4 regions of the Terrabacter sp. P2_E3 genome follow, and region 3 is predicted to be linked to each of the others. Evidence: riboswitches for the same ligand, from Rfam matches in the RefSeq annotation. Region 3 holds a riboswitch; each other region holds the start of a gene.
What was found. A riboswitch is a leader RNA that binds a small molecule or an ion and turns the genes downstream of it on or off. The one in region 3 is predicted to bind S-adenosylmethionine.
Positions count from the first base shown of each region.

Region 1: another riboswitch for S-adenosylmethionine. It lies ahead of metX (homoserine O-acetyltransferase MetX); the one in region 3 lies ahead of AC1DW8_RS13660 (putative leader peptide).
Region 2: another riboswitch for S-adenosylmethionine. It lies ahead of AC1DW8_RS01715 (putative leader peptide); the one in region 3 lies ahead of AC1DW8_RS13660 (putative leader peptide).
Region 4: another riboswitch for S-adenosylmethionine. It lies ahead of AC1DW8_RS20095 (bifunctional o-acetylhomoserine/o-acetylserine sulfhydrylase); the one in region 3 lies ahead of AC1DW8_RS13660 (putative leader peptide).

Region 1 covers NZ_JBFUEN010000013.1:78,503-81,704, reverse strand. The annotation lists gene AC1DW8_RS17455 (DUF4192 family protein) at 1-1,426, shown strand, start outside; SAM riboswitch class IV at 1,509-1,623, shown strand; gene metX (homoserine O-acetyltransferase MetX) at 1,639-2,898, shown strand; gene AC1DW8_RS17445 (universal stress protein) at 3,063-3,202, shown strand, end outside.
Region 2 covers NZ_JBFUEN010000001.1:360,613-363,814, reverse strand. The annotation lists gene rpsA (30S ribosomal protein S1) at 1-822, shown strand, start outside; SAM riboswitch class IV at 1,107-1,219, shown strand; gene AC1DW8_RS01715 (putative leader peptide) at 1,253-1,336, shown strand; gene AC1DW8_RS01710 (amino acid ABC transporter permease) at 1,494-2,573, shown strand; gene AC1DW8_RS01705 (amino acid ABC transporter ATP-binding protein) at 2,570-3,202, shown strand, end outside.
Region 3 covers NZ_JBFUEN010000009.1:256,524-259,725, reverse strand. The annotation lists gene AC1DW8_RS13670 (LLM class flavin-dependent oxidoreductase) at 1-1,036, opposite strand, end outside; gene AC1DW8_RS13665 (cysteine dioxygenase) at 1,033-1,590, opposite strand; gene AC1DW8_RS13660 (putative leader peptide) at 1,701-1,805, opposite strand; SAM riboswitch class IV at 1,838-1,950, opposite strand; gene AC1DW8_RS13655 (hypothetical protein) at 2,006-2,305, shown strand; gene AC1DW8_RS13650 (hypothetical protein) at 2,417-3,202, shown strand, end outside.
Region 4 covers NZ_JBFUEN010000019.1:24,725-27,926, reverse strand. The annotation lists gene AC1DW8_RS20100 (LD-carboxypeptidase) at 1-4, opposite strand, end outside; gene AC1DW8_RS20095 (bifunctional o-acetylhomoserine/o-acetylserine sulfhydrylase) at 49-1,365, opposite strand; SAM riboswitch class IV at 1,455-1,574, opposite strand; gene AC1DW8_RS20090 (HNH endonuclease signature motif containing protein) at 2,014-3,202, shown strand, end outside.

The DNA of each region.
Region 1 (3,202 bases), on a different contig from region 3:
CCTGCTCGAGGCGCTCGCCACGGGCGTCGAGGACCACCGGGTCGTCGTCCGGGAGCGACTCGCGGTCCTCGAGGGGCGCTGGCGCTCGGTCGGGTGCGACTGCTGCCCCTCGGAGGGCTGGCTCCTCCCGGAGCAGGCGGACGTGCCGGCCGTCGCGAGCTACGTGGCGCTCGGGCACTCCGTCCTGGCGGACCGAGAGGGGTTGGCGAGGCTCGTCGAGCCGCTCGCCCCCACGGAGCCCCGGCACGACCTCGCTGCCGCCGCGATCGACGACTGGCAGCGCCGCTATGTGGCAGCCGGTGGCTCCCTCAGCAGGACGCCGGCCCGGGCGAGCCGGACGGACCGGAAGCCCGCCCGGGGTCGGCGCCGTCGACCCACAGGACGGGGGCGCCGACCCGGCGCGGCGCTCGGGGTCCTCGACGGCGGCGACCCGACGGCTCGCCAGTTCCTCGTCCACGACTCCCTCGTGGCCTGGGGAGGGGTGCTGCACGGCGAGATCGAGGGGTACGGCGTCGAGCACTGGCTCCCGTCCCTCGTAGGTCCGCTCCGTGACCCGCGCTTCCATGACGCCCTGGTGGCGTGGCTCTGCCCCGGGATGGCCTCGGCCGACTTCCTGTCCGACGACCTCGCAGCCCTCCTCGGGGTGCTGCTCGGTCCAGACCTCCGGCTCGCCCCGGCTGCGGGCGATCACGAGACGGCCGGCGTCCGGACACCCGACGGCGCCGAGCCCGGTCGCTCCCCGGGATCGGGTGCGGACCCGGGCGACCCCGACACCGCGGCGGGGTCGGGGACGCCCGTGCAGGAACGCCTCGAGGAGGGCGACTCCGACGCGCTCCGAGCGCTGTTGCAGCTGCTGGCTGCGGGGCCGCCGTCGTCGGACCGGCACGACGACGACACCGACGACGAGGACCCCGGCGACGACAACAACGACAGCGACGAGGACGACCACGAGGACGACCACGAGGACGACTACGAGGACGATGGCGAGCCGCCGCGCGACGTCTTCGAGGCACGACGGGTGCTGGACGAGCTGGACGCCATGGGGACCGTCGCGGCGCTCGAAGCGTCGGTTGACCGGGACGGACCGCGCTCGCTCGACCTTCGGGCCGGCCTCGCCGCAGCGCCCGACGCGGCTCCCGAGTCGTGGCTCGGTGACGGCACCGACCCGAGCGGCTGGGAGGAGTGGGACGAGGCTGCGACGCCACGACTCGTCCTGTCCCGCCTCGAGCAGGTCTGCCGACTCACGCCGGCGGATCATGCGGTTCCCGTCCTGTCCCTCTTCGCCTCGATGGCGTGGTGGTGCGGCGACGGTGCGCGGGCCGGGGTCGCGGTCGACCGTGCGCTCGAGCTGGAGCCCGAGGACGGGCTGGGGCGGCTGCTGCGGCACGCCCTCGACGTCGGCCTCCGGCCACGGGAGTGCGCCTGAGCGTCTCCGGCGGCGGCGCCGTCCGTCCATGTCGTGGAACGGCGCGCGGCCTCTCCGCGAGGCCTCGCGTATGGTTGGAGCAGGTCATGAGTACCAGCGACAAGCCCCGGCTCGCTGGTCGGCAACCCTCCTTCGCGGTGGGGTGCCCCGGGTGAAGACCAGGCCGCCCCGTCCCCGGGTGCGTGCAAGCGCGAGGACCGAGGAGTACCCCGATGACCGTCACCCACCGGACGCAGAGCACCCGTCGCCGTGCGCGGCCCGGGACCGCTGGCACCGGCCAGACCGGCGACTCGGCGACGAGGGACCGTGCGGCGACGAGCCACGTCGACCCGACGGCACCGGAGCCCCGCCGGCCCGACGGCGCCTGGCGTGACGGCGACCCGGTCGGGCGGCGGCAGTTCGCCCACGTCGGTGACATCGAGCTCGAGCGCGGGGGAGTGCTGCCCGACGTCCGCATCGCCTACGAGACGTGGGGCCGGCTCAACGAGGCCGGCGACAACGTCATCCTCGTCGAGCACGCACTGACCGGCGACAGCCACGTCCTCGGTGAGGCCGGCGACGGACACGCCTCGCCCGGCTGGTGGAACGCCCTCATCGGGCCCGGTGGACCGGTCGACCCCAAGCGGTGGTTCGTCATCGCGTCCAACGTCCTCGGCGGGTGCCAGGGCAGCACCGGCCCCGCGAGCCCCGCGCCCGACGGTCGACCCTGGGGCAGCCGTTTCCCCTACGTCACGGTCCGCGACCAGGTCGCCGTCGAGCGACGCCTCCTCGACGGGCTCGGCATCCGCCGCCTCGCGGCCGTCGTCGGCGGCTCGATGGGTGGGATGCGTGCGGTGGAGTGGGCCGTGACGCACCCCGACGACGTCGACCGCTGCATCGTGCTCGCGTCGACGGCGTACGCGACCGCCGACCAGATCGCCTGGTGCCAGCCGCAGCTGCTGGCGATCCGCAACGACCCAGACTATGCGGGTGGCGACTACTACGAGGGCCACGCGCGACCCGACACCGGCCTGGGCCTGGCTCGCCGCATCGCCCACATCACGTACCGCACGGAGACCGAGCTCGGCACCCGCTTCGGACGCGAGGCCCAGCTCGGTGAGGACCCGCTGCGCGCCGGAGACCGCGGCCGGTTCGCCGTCGAGTCCTACCTCGACCACCACGCGGGCAAGCTGGCCAGGCGCTTCGACGCCAACTCCTACGTCGTGCTGACCGAGGCGATGAACTCGCACGACGTCGGGCGCGACCGCGGGGGGCTCGAGGCCGCCCTCGAGCGTGTCCGCGCCGAGTGCACCATCGTCTCGGTCGACACCGACCGCCTCTACCCGCCCCGGCTCTCCGACGAGCTGCACGCCGCCCTGCCGGGGTCCCGACGCGCACACATCACCTCGGAGTTCGGGCACGACGGCTTCCTCATCGAGGAGGACCAGGTGGGTCGCATCGTACGGGACGCGCTCGAACGACTCCGCGACTGAACCCATCTGCGCGCCGGGGCGGTTCGCCGACAGGCGGTGCTGTCGCACGCTCGTCGTCCGCGTCGCCGACGCCGCGGTGAGACTTCGCGCGGGACGCGCCGGACGCCTCGTAATCGGGTACGGTGCGAGCACTGGTTGTTTCCGTCCCAAGGAGGTCCGGGAAAGTGGCCATCGTCGTTGGTTATGTCGCCACCAAGGAAGGTCGCGCGGCGCTCAAGCGAGCCGCCGAGGAGTGCGTCCTGCGTGGAGCGAAGCTCGTCGTCATCAGCTCCCACCGGGGCGGCAAGGACTTCGACGCGAACGA
Region 2 (3,202 bases), on a different contig from region 3:
GGCGGCGTCGACGGTCTCGTCCACGTCTCGGAGCTGTCGTGGAAGCACATCGACCACCCGTCCGAGGTCGTCGAGGTCGGCACCGAGGTCACCGTCGAGGTGCTCGACGTCGACATGGACCGTGAGCGTGTCTCCCTGTCGCTGAAGGCGACGCAGGAGGACCCGTGGCAGCACTTCGCTCGCACGCACGCCATCGGCCAGGTCGTCCCCGGCAAGGTCACCAAGCTCGTCCCCTTCGGTGCGTTCGTGCGCGTCGAGGACGGCATCGAGGGCCTCGTCCACATCTCCGAGCTGGCCGAGCGCCACGTGGAGCTGCCGGAGCAGGTCGTCAACGTCGGCGACGAGATCTTCGTCAAGGTCATCGACATCGACCTCGAGCGTCGTCGCATCTCGCTGTCGCTCAAGCAGGCCAACGACCAGGCCGTCGCGGCGTCGGAGTTCGACCCGACCCTCTACGGCATGGCCGCCGAGTACGACGAGCAGGGCAACTACAAGTACCCCGAGGGCTTCGACCCGGAGACGAACGAGTGGCTCGAGGGCTTCGACGCCCAGCGCGAGAAGTGGGAGCGTCAGTACGCCGACGCCCACGCTCGCTGGGAGGCCCACAAGGCCCAGGTCGACGCCGCGACGAAGGCCGACGCCGAGGCTGCGGCCAACGCCGGCTCCGCGACGTCGTACTCGTCCGCGACCGGTGACGTCGCCGAGGCCGGCGACGCCGACCGCAGCGAGCGCGCCCCGCGCAACGCCCCGGCCCCGGTCGAGGGCACGCTGGCTTCGGACGAGGCGCTTGCTGCGCTTCGTGAGAAGCTGACGGGCAACTGACGCCAGTCACTGCTTGGAGCGACACGCTCTGAAAGAGCCCCGGACCCTGTGGGTCCGGGGCTCTTTCGTGTCCGCTGTCTCAGGATGCAAGAAGGCTTCAGGTTTATTTCCGACTGAATTACTAGGAATTGATTGGCCGAAGCATCGCGGTGATCACACGAATGATGTTGTGGCACATGGCAATTCGCTCGACAGGCGGTGCGGGGTAGAAGCCCCAAGCAGGGGAGAATGCGCCCATATCGGCGATTGACGGGGCGTCGGCGGGCTTCGTAGTGTCATCGACAGGTCAAGAGTTCCAGTGCCAAGCCCCGGCTCGCTGGACAGCAACCCTCCACCGCGGCGGGGTGCTCCGGGTGAGGACCAGGCCGTCGCCAGCAGGCGACGGCAAGCGCGGACTCGAAGTGGTCGGGTCCAGGACCGAGGAGCCGACATGGCGCGCACGACGAGCACCCACCTCGTGCTCCGCCGCCACGTCGACCTGCTCCGCGTGTCCAGCGCGCTCTGTCGTCCCTGACGACGTCCTGGCCGCCGAGACCTCGGCCGGCCGGTCGGCGCCCGGCCCAACGGTGACCCCGGGGGGCCCGGACGCCAGCACGCACCCACGCGGCCGCCGCCGCTCCCCGCCACCCGTTCGGTGACGGGTGCCCGAGCCATCCCTCCAGGAGCCTCACGTGCCATCCCTCTCCACGGTCCGGCGCTCAGCGCCGCCGACCACCACATCGTCATCGTCGTCCTCGCCGCCTTCGCCGGCCGAGCCCACGGCGGGAGCGTCGACGTCCGCCCTCTCGGCCGCCCCGGCGCGGGCAACCCACTCGGTCCCGCCGTCCGGAGGCGGGCCGGTCCTCACCGTCGTCCCGCGCCGCAACCCGTGGACGTGGGTCGGCGTCGCCGGCGTCGGCCTGCTCCTGGCGATGTTCGTCAACGGCCTCGTCACCAACCCCGGCTGGGACTGGGCGACCTTCGGTCGCTACTTCGCCACCGAGACCGTCATCCGGGCTCTCGGCACGACGATCCAGCTCACCGTCCTCGGGACCGTGGCCGGCTTCGCCCTGGGGCTCGTCCTCGCGGCCATGCGACTGTCGTCCAACGCGTTCCTGCGGACCGTCGCGTGGGCCTACATCTGGGCGTTCCGGTCGATCCCGCTCATCGTCCAGCTGCTCTTCTGGTTCAACATCGCCTACCTCTACCAGACGATCAGCGTCGGGCTGCCGTTCGGGCCGTCCTTCGGCAGCGTCGAGACCAACGACCTCTTCGGGGCCCTCGGCGCCGCGGTGCTCGGGCTCGCCCTGCACCAGGCGGCCTACGCGGCCGAGATCATCCGCGGCGGCATCCTCTCCGTCGACGAGGGGCAACGCGAGGCGGCCTCGGCGCTCGGCATCCCGCGGCGCCGCCAGTTCGCGAGGATCGTCCTGCCGCAGGCGATGCGCTCGATCCTGCCCAACGCCGCCAACGAGGTGATCAGCCTCTTCAAGGGCACCTCGATCGTCTCCGTGCTCGCGATCCCGGAGCTCTTCTACCAGGTGCAGGTGATCTACGGCCGCAACTCCCGGGTCGTGCCGCTGCTCCTCGTGGCGACGGTCTGGTACATCATCCTCACGACGCTCCTGTCGATCGGGCAGTACTACGTCGAGCGGCACTTCGCCCGAGGCAGCGCCCGGTCGCTGCCGCCCACACCGCTCCAGCGGCTCCGGGCCCGGTGGGCCGGCATCGCGACCCAGGCAGCGCGTCGTCCCGAGGAGGTCGCCCGATGACCGCCGCCGTCGACCTCCGCGGCGTCACGAAGTCGTTCGGGGCCCACCGGGTGCTCGACGACGTCGACCTCGAGCTGGCGGAGGGCACCGTCACGGTCGTCCTCGGACCGTCGGGGTCGGGCAAGTCCACGCTGCTGCGCACCATCAACCACCTGGAGAAGATCGACCGGGGTCAGGTGCGCGTCAACGGGACGCTCATCGGCTACCGGCAGGTGGGTGACCGCCTCCACGAGCTGCCCGAGCGCGACATCCTGCGCCAGCGCAGCCGCATCGGCTTCGTCTTCCAGCAGTTCAACCTCTTCCCGCACCTCACCGTCCTCGAGAACGTCGTCGAGGCGCCGGTGTCGGCGCAGCGCCGCAAGCGCTCCGAGGTCGAGGTCGAGGCCAGGGCGCTGCTGGAGCGAGTCGGTCTGGCGGACAAGGCGGCTGCCTACCCACGTCAGCTCTCCGGTGGTCAGCAGCAGCGGGTCGCCATCGCCCGAGCCCTCGCGCTCCAGCCCGACGTCATCCTCTTCGACGAGCCGACGTCGGCTCTCGACCCGGAGCTCGTCGGCGAGGTCCTCGCCGTCATCAAGGAGCTCGCCCGCGACGGGGCCACTCTCGTCGTCGTCACGCACGAGGTCGGCTTC
Region 3 (3,202 bases):
GCCAACGGAGCAGGAGCGACGCGAGGTCGGCAGCGGTGCCCGTGAAGACGTGGGCATCGGACGTCAAGGGCGACCCCGCGGCCTCGTCGAGCCGCCGTCGCCGGGTCCGGGCTGCGTCTGTCGTGCTCCCCAGGACCACGACGAGGTCGGCGAAGACCGTGAGGGGACGGGCGTTGCGCCCGACCCGCGCCTCTGCCCCTCGGACCTCGCCGAGGATGCTCGCGGCCTGCTCGTCGTCGTGCGGCGTCACGAAGACGACGTCCGCCGACCGGGCCGCCAGCTCGTACGGGATCGTCTGGTGCGCCAGGGCGGTGACGACGGGCTGCCCCTGTGGTGGTCGCGGCGTGATCGACGGGCCTCGGACGCTGAAGTGCCGGCCCTCGAAGTCGACATGGTGCAGCCGGTCCCGGTCGACGAACCGCCCGGTCGTGACGTCGCGGATCTCGGCGTCGTCCTCCCAGCTGTCCCAGAGCCGCCGGACGACCTCGACGTGGTCGGCAGCCTCGTCGAAGCGCTCGCGCACGGCAGCGCGGCCCTCGGGACTGGAGGCGAGGTCCCGTCGGATCGGGGGGAGGGTGCGACGACCGACGTTGCCGGTCTCGCCGCGTGTGCCACCCACCTGCACCCGCCAGCCAGCACGACCGTGGCTCACGTGGTCGAGGGTGGCGACGGCCTTGGAGACGTGGAACGGCTCGGTGTGGGTCGTCGTGACGGTCGGGACGAGGCCGACGTGCCGCGTCAGGGGCGCGACCGTGGCCGCGACGAGGAGGGCGTCGAGCCGCCCGCGCACCTGGTCGGTGCGCGTGTCGACGTCGTCGGAGAAGGGGTCCGCCGACTGGAGATCGAGACTGTCCTCGATCGTCACGAAGTCGAGCAGGCCGCGTTCGGCCGTGGTGGTGAGGTCGGCCCAGTAGCGGGCGGTGAGGAGGTCGGCCGGCCGCGCACCAGGCTCGCGCCACGCTGCCGGGTGCCATCCCGCACCGTCGAGGGCGACGGCGAGGTGGATCGGCGTGGCGTTCGGAGTGAGGCCAGTCACCAGTCGACTCCCTTCTGCTGCAGCTCGATCGGCCTGAGGTTCGTGCCGGTGAGCGCGTACGTGGTCATCTCGGTGAGGCGCGGGGAGTACACGTGCAGGCTCACCGCCGGGTCCGGGCCCTCGTTGCTCACGTGGTGCACGTAGCGACGTCCGAACGTGCGCTGCTGGCCGGGCCGCAGCCGGCCGACGTCCTCACCGACCTGCGGGGTCCGGTCGGGACCGTCCAGATCGGCGACGCGCTCGCTCAGCTGTCCCTGCAGGACGACGAACGAGCCGGCGCTCTGCCCGTGGTCGTGCCACTCCGTCGCTTGGCCGGGGAGCCAGGTGAGCAGCCAGGCCTCGTGGTCGGGCTCGGCGGCGATCCGGGCGTAGTAGCGGCTGATGGGGTCGAAGTCGACGAGGCCGGCCCAGAGGGCACGGTCGCCCGCGAGGCGCCGAGCCGTCTCCGCGAGGTTGACGGCGGTCCGTGGTGCGAACGTCGATGGCGTCCCGGCGCCGGGCGCAGAGAGCGTGGTGAGGGCGGTGGTCCGGTCGGGGCGGGTGCGCAGAGGCATGGCAAGGCTCCTGAAGGTGTGAGGGTGGGTCGAGACGGACTACGGGGACGCCGCGCGCCACAGCCGGGCCCAAGGGGGCCGGCGACGCTGCGCACGCGGTCGTCTGGTCGTCAGCCCCGACAGAGGGCGCTGCTCACCCGGGAGAGGTCGACGTGCCGGCGGCGGTGAGCCCACAGGGCGTGGCCGGGGGATCGCCGTTCGGTGGTGTGCGTCACGGGAAACCCTTGTGTCCGTGGGGCCCTCGTCAAGCCCGCGCTTGCGTCGACCGAGGGGTCGACGCCTGGTCCTCACCCGGGGCACCCCACCGCGGAGGAGGGTTGCCGCCCAGCAAGCCGGGGCTTGTCGCTGGAACTCATGACCTGCAGAGAAGATAACATACCTGTTTGGTAGGGATAGCGGGCGACCACCCCCTGAGATGCCACCGAGGCCACGGACCGTCGGGTTCCTCGTCGTGACGGTGCTGCCCGCTGGTGACGTCAAGGACACCGCCTCAGCACTGGTCGACCCGGTGCTCGTCATCGTCGTGTCACTCATGGTGCTCCCGGCCCCGGTCGGCTTCGTCCGGACCATGCTGCGCGAGCTGCTCGAGATGAAGCCTCCCCCCGAGATCGAGCACCCGGCCCGTCAGGCCGTCACCGAGCGGCTGCGCCACCTGAGTGTGGCCACCTGGATCAACGTCGAGCTCTCCTGCGACCCCGCCTGGCAGCAGGGCTGACGGGGTCAGCAGATCGGTGCCGATCACCCACGGAGGGGGAATCGGCACGCCCGCTCCCCCGGCACGATCGGGAGACGACCAGCCCGCCACCACGAGGAAGATGAGGCCGCTGTGAACCCGGTGCTCGCGTTCGTCATCGTCATGCTCGTCTGGACCGTGAGCGACCTCGTCGCGAAGAAGACGAGGTCGCTGCTGTCCTCGCTCTTCGTCGCCTCGATCATCTTCTTCGTCGGCTTCCTCACCGACGTCTTCCCCGAGGACCTCCTCGCGAGCTCGAGCCTGCTCGCGCTCGCCGGCGTCGTCGTCGGCTTCGTCATCGTCCACCTCGGCACCATGATCAGCCTCGACGACTTCAAGAAGCAGTGGAAGACGCTGCTCGTCGGCATCGCCACTGTCATCGGCATCGGACTTGCCCTGCTGCTGGCCGGATTCATCTTCGGGCCTCGGATCACGGGCTCCGCGGCCGACGGCTATGCGCAGGCTCTCGACTTCGTGATCGCCGGCACCGGCGCCTTGAGCGGGGGCACCATCTCGGTCCTCATCGTCCAGGAGGCGGCCCTCGGCGTCGGCCTGACGAGCATCGCCGTCTTCCCCGTCCTCATCGCCGCGCTCCAGGGGCTCATCGGCTTCCCGCTCACCTCGATCATCCTGCGCCGCGAGGCCGCCCGGCTGAAGGAGGAGTACCGAGCGGGCACGCTGGCGCCGGTGGTGGCCGCGGGGGCCGCCGCCGCCAGCGGCGGGGGCGATGGCGGCGGCAGCAAGGGCGACGCCGGCAGCAGCGGGGACGGCGCCACGCCGCCCGCCGAGCCCGTGCCGGAGACGAAGCTGCCCGGCGCCCTCCGCACGACGGCCGGCACCCTCTTCATCGTCGGGGTCGTCGTGCTCATCAGTCTGGGC
Region 4 (3,202 bases), on a different contig from region 3:
CCATGCCGATCCGCTTCAGCCCGGTTTCGGGCGGGTCGGTCGGTGGCGTCAGGCCTTGGCGGCCGTGAAGCCCTGCTCGAGGTCGGCGACGATGTCGTCGATGTGCTCGATGCCGACCGAGAGGCGCACGAGGCCCGGCGTCACGCCGGCAGCGAGGCGGTCCTCGTCGGGGCCCTGGGAGTGCGTCGTCGAGGCCGGGTGGATGACGAGCGAGCGGACGTCGCCGATGTTCGCGACGTGGCTGTGCAGGGTCAGCGCCTCGACGAACTTCTTGCCCGCCTCGAGGCCACCGGCGATCTCGAACGAGAGCACGGCGCCGGCGCCACGCGGCGTGTACTTCTCCGCGAGAGCGTGGAACGGGCTGTCCGGCAAGGACGCCCACACGACCTTCTCGACCTGGTCGTGACCCTGGAGAAAGGCAGCGACCTGGTGGGCGTTCTCGAGGTGGCGCTCGATGCGCAGCGACAGCGTCTCGATGCCCTGGGCGATGAGGAACGCGTTGAAGGGCGACGCGGCCGGGCCGAGGTCGCGCAGCAGCTGGACGCGGGCCTTGAGGATGAAGGCGAGGTTGGCGCCGAGCGGGCTGCCGACGCCGAGGTCGCGGGCGAAGACGAGCCCGTGGTAGCTCTCCTCGGGCGTGTTGTAGTTGGGGAACTTCTCCGGGTCGGCGCCGAAGTCGAAGTTGCCGGCGTCGACGATGACGCCGGCGATCGAGGTGCCGTGACCGCCGAGGTACTTCGTCGCCGAGTGAACGACGATGTCGGCGCCCCACTCGATCGGGCGGATGAGGTAGGGCGTCGCGAGGGTGTTGTCGACGACGAGCGGCACGCCGTGCTCGTGCGCGAGGGCCGCGACGGCCTCGATGTCGAGGATCTCGCTCTTGGGGTTGGCGATGGTCTCGCCGAAGAGGAGCTTGGTGTTGGGGCGGATCGCCGCGCGCCACGAGTCGATCGACGTCGGGTCCTCGACGAAGCCGACCTCGATGCCGAACTTCGGCAGCGTGTGCTTGAAGAGGTTGAACGTCCCGCCGTAGAGGCTGGGGGAGACGACGACGTGGTCGCCCGCCTCGGCGATGTTGAGCACGGCGAGCGTCTCGGCGGCCTGGCCCGAGGCCACGAGGAGGGCGCCGACGCCCCCCTCGAGTGCCGCGATCCGCTGCTCGACGACGTCGGTCGTCGGGTTCATCAGACGGGTGTAGATGTTGCCGAACTCCTTGAGCCCGAAGAGGTTCGCGGCGTGGTCGGTGTCGTTGAAGACGTAGCTCGTCGTCTGGTAGATCGGCAGCGCGCGGGCCCCCGTGGCACTGTCGGGGGCCTGGCCGGCGTGGATCTGCTTGGTCTCGAAGGACCAGTTGGGCTCGGTCATCGGTCGTCCTGCTCTTCCTGGGTCGTGTCGCTGACCGGGTCCCGTGTCACCGGGCCCCGTGCACCGACGGGTCGGTGCGGGAGAGAGGCTCTCCGCGCTTGCCCGAGCGCCGGGTGGCGTCGACGGGCCAGGTCTTCACCCGGGGCACCCCACCGCGGTTGGAGGGTTGCCGGCCAGCGAGCCGGGGCTTGTCGCTGGCGCTCATGACCTACCGGCGAGTGTACGTATGCGTGTCCGCCACGTGGGAGGGCGTGTCCTCATCGTGGACGGGCCCTTTCCGACGAGGGCCTCAGACCGGCGTAGGGCCGGGTCGAATCAGACGGGATGGCTTGCAGGGCAGAGCGGTTCGTTGTCCACAGGGGATCGTCCACCTCTTGAAAGTCGTTCGAACACCTGTTCTGCTTGATGCATCGAAGGATCACCGAGAGGAGGCTCACCGTGCCGTACACGCCGTCACCGGTGGAGTCCTCCGGTGTGCCGGGGGGTGGGTGCTGGACGACTCTGCGAGTGGCGTGGACGGGCGACCGTGGCCGGCTGTCCCGGTCGCTGGGACCGGTGCTGGAGCGCTGGCGCGCCGATGCCGCACTCGCCTCTGTTCCGGGTGCTGCGGTGGCCTGCGGAAAGGGGCGCACCGGTGATGCTGCCCGGGTGACGGCCGGTGAGCGCGCGGCTGCAGCGGTGGCGTTGGAGGGGTTGGCGCGGGCCGGGGAGCGGGTGCTGGCCGAGATCGAGGCGCTCGAGGTCGCCAAGGCGCGCCTCGAGGCCGACCTGCTCGCCGCGTACGGCGCGCTGGCCGGCATCGAGGCCCAACAGGTCGACGCCCTCCCGGRCGGGGCCGTCGCCCGGGTGTCCGCGCGGGTCTCGCCCGAGCGGGTCGTCACCGAGGAGATCGCCCTCGCGACCGGGGTCGGCGCCGGGGAGGTCGCCCGCCGGCTGGCGCTGGCCACCGAACCCCGCCGGCACCGGGTCGTCCTCGGTGCGCTGCGCGCCGGTCGGCTGTCGCTGCACCGGGCGCTGCAGGTCGTCTCCGACACCGCCCAGCTCCCGGACGCGGACGTCACGTCGGTCGCGCAGGCGGTGCTCGCCCCGTCCCGGGACGGGCAGCCAGTCCCGCAACGCACCTTCACCGCCCGCCTGCGACGGGCGGTCGCGTCGGTCGATGCCCGCGGCGCCCAGGAACGGCACGCGCACGCCAGGGCCCGGCGCGGGGTGTTCGGCCGGCTCACCGACGACGGGATGGGCTGGCTGACCGTGACCACCGACGCCGCGAGCGTCGCTGCCGTCATGGACCGCCTCGACACCACCGCCCGGGGGCTGCGCGGCGCGGGCGATGCCCGCAGCCTCGACCAGCTCCGCGCCGACCTCGCCACCGACGCCCTGCTGCACCGACCGGGCCACCCCGGGGCAGCACTCCCTGCCGCGCCCGGACCCGCCGTCGATGCGGCACTGGGCGCAGCATCCGGGAACGCCGTCGACCCGGCGCCCCGGGAGGCGTCCCGAACCGCGTCCGGAACCGCGTCCAGCACGGCATCCGGAGCCATGCCCGGGACCATCCCGGGTGAGGCGGCGGCGCTGGCGTGGATCGTCGTGCCGTTCGAGGTCGCCACCGGCGAGGCCGACACCGCCTGCGAGGTCCCCGGCCACGGCTGGGTCACCGCCACCCACGCCCGCGAGATCATCACCCGCCCCGGATCCGTCTGGGCCACCCTGCCCGTCGACCTGCCCACCGGCCGCGCCCTGTCCCGCCCGACCCGCAGCTACCGCCCGACGCGCGCCATGGTCGAGCACGTCCAGGCTGTCGACGGGGTCTGCCGCGGACCCGACTGCCACGTCCCGG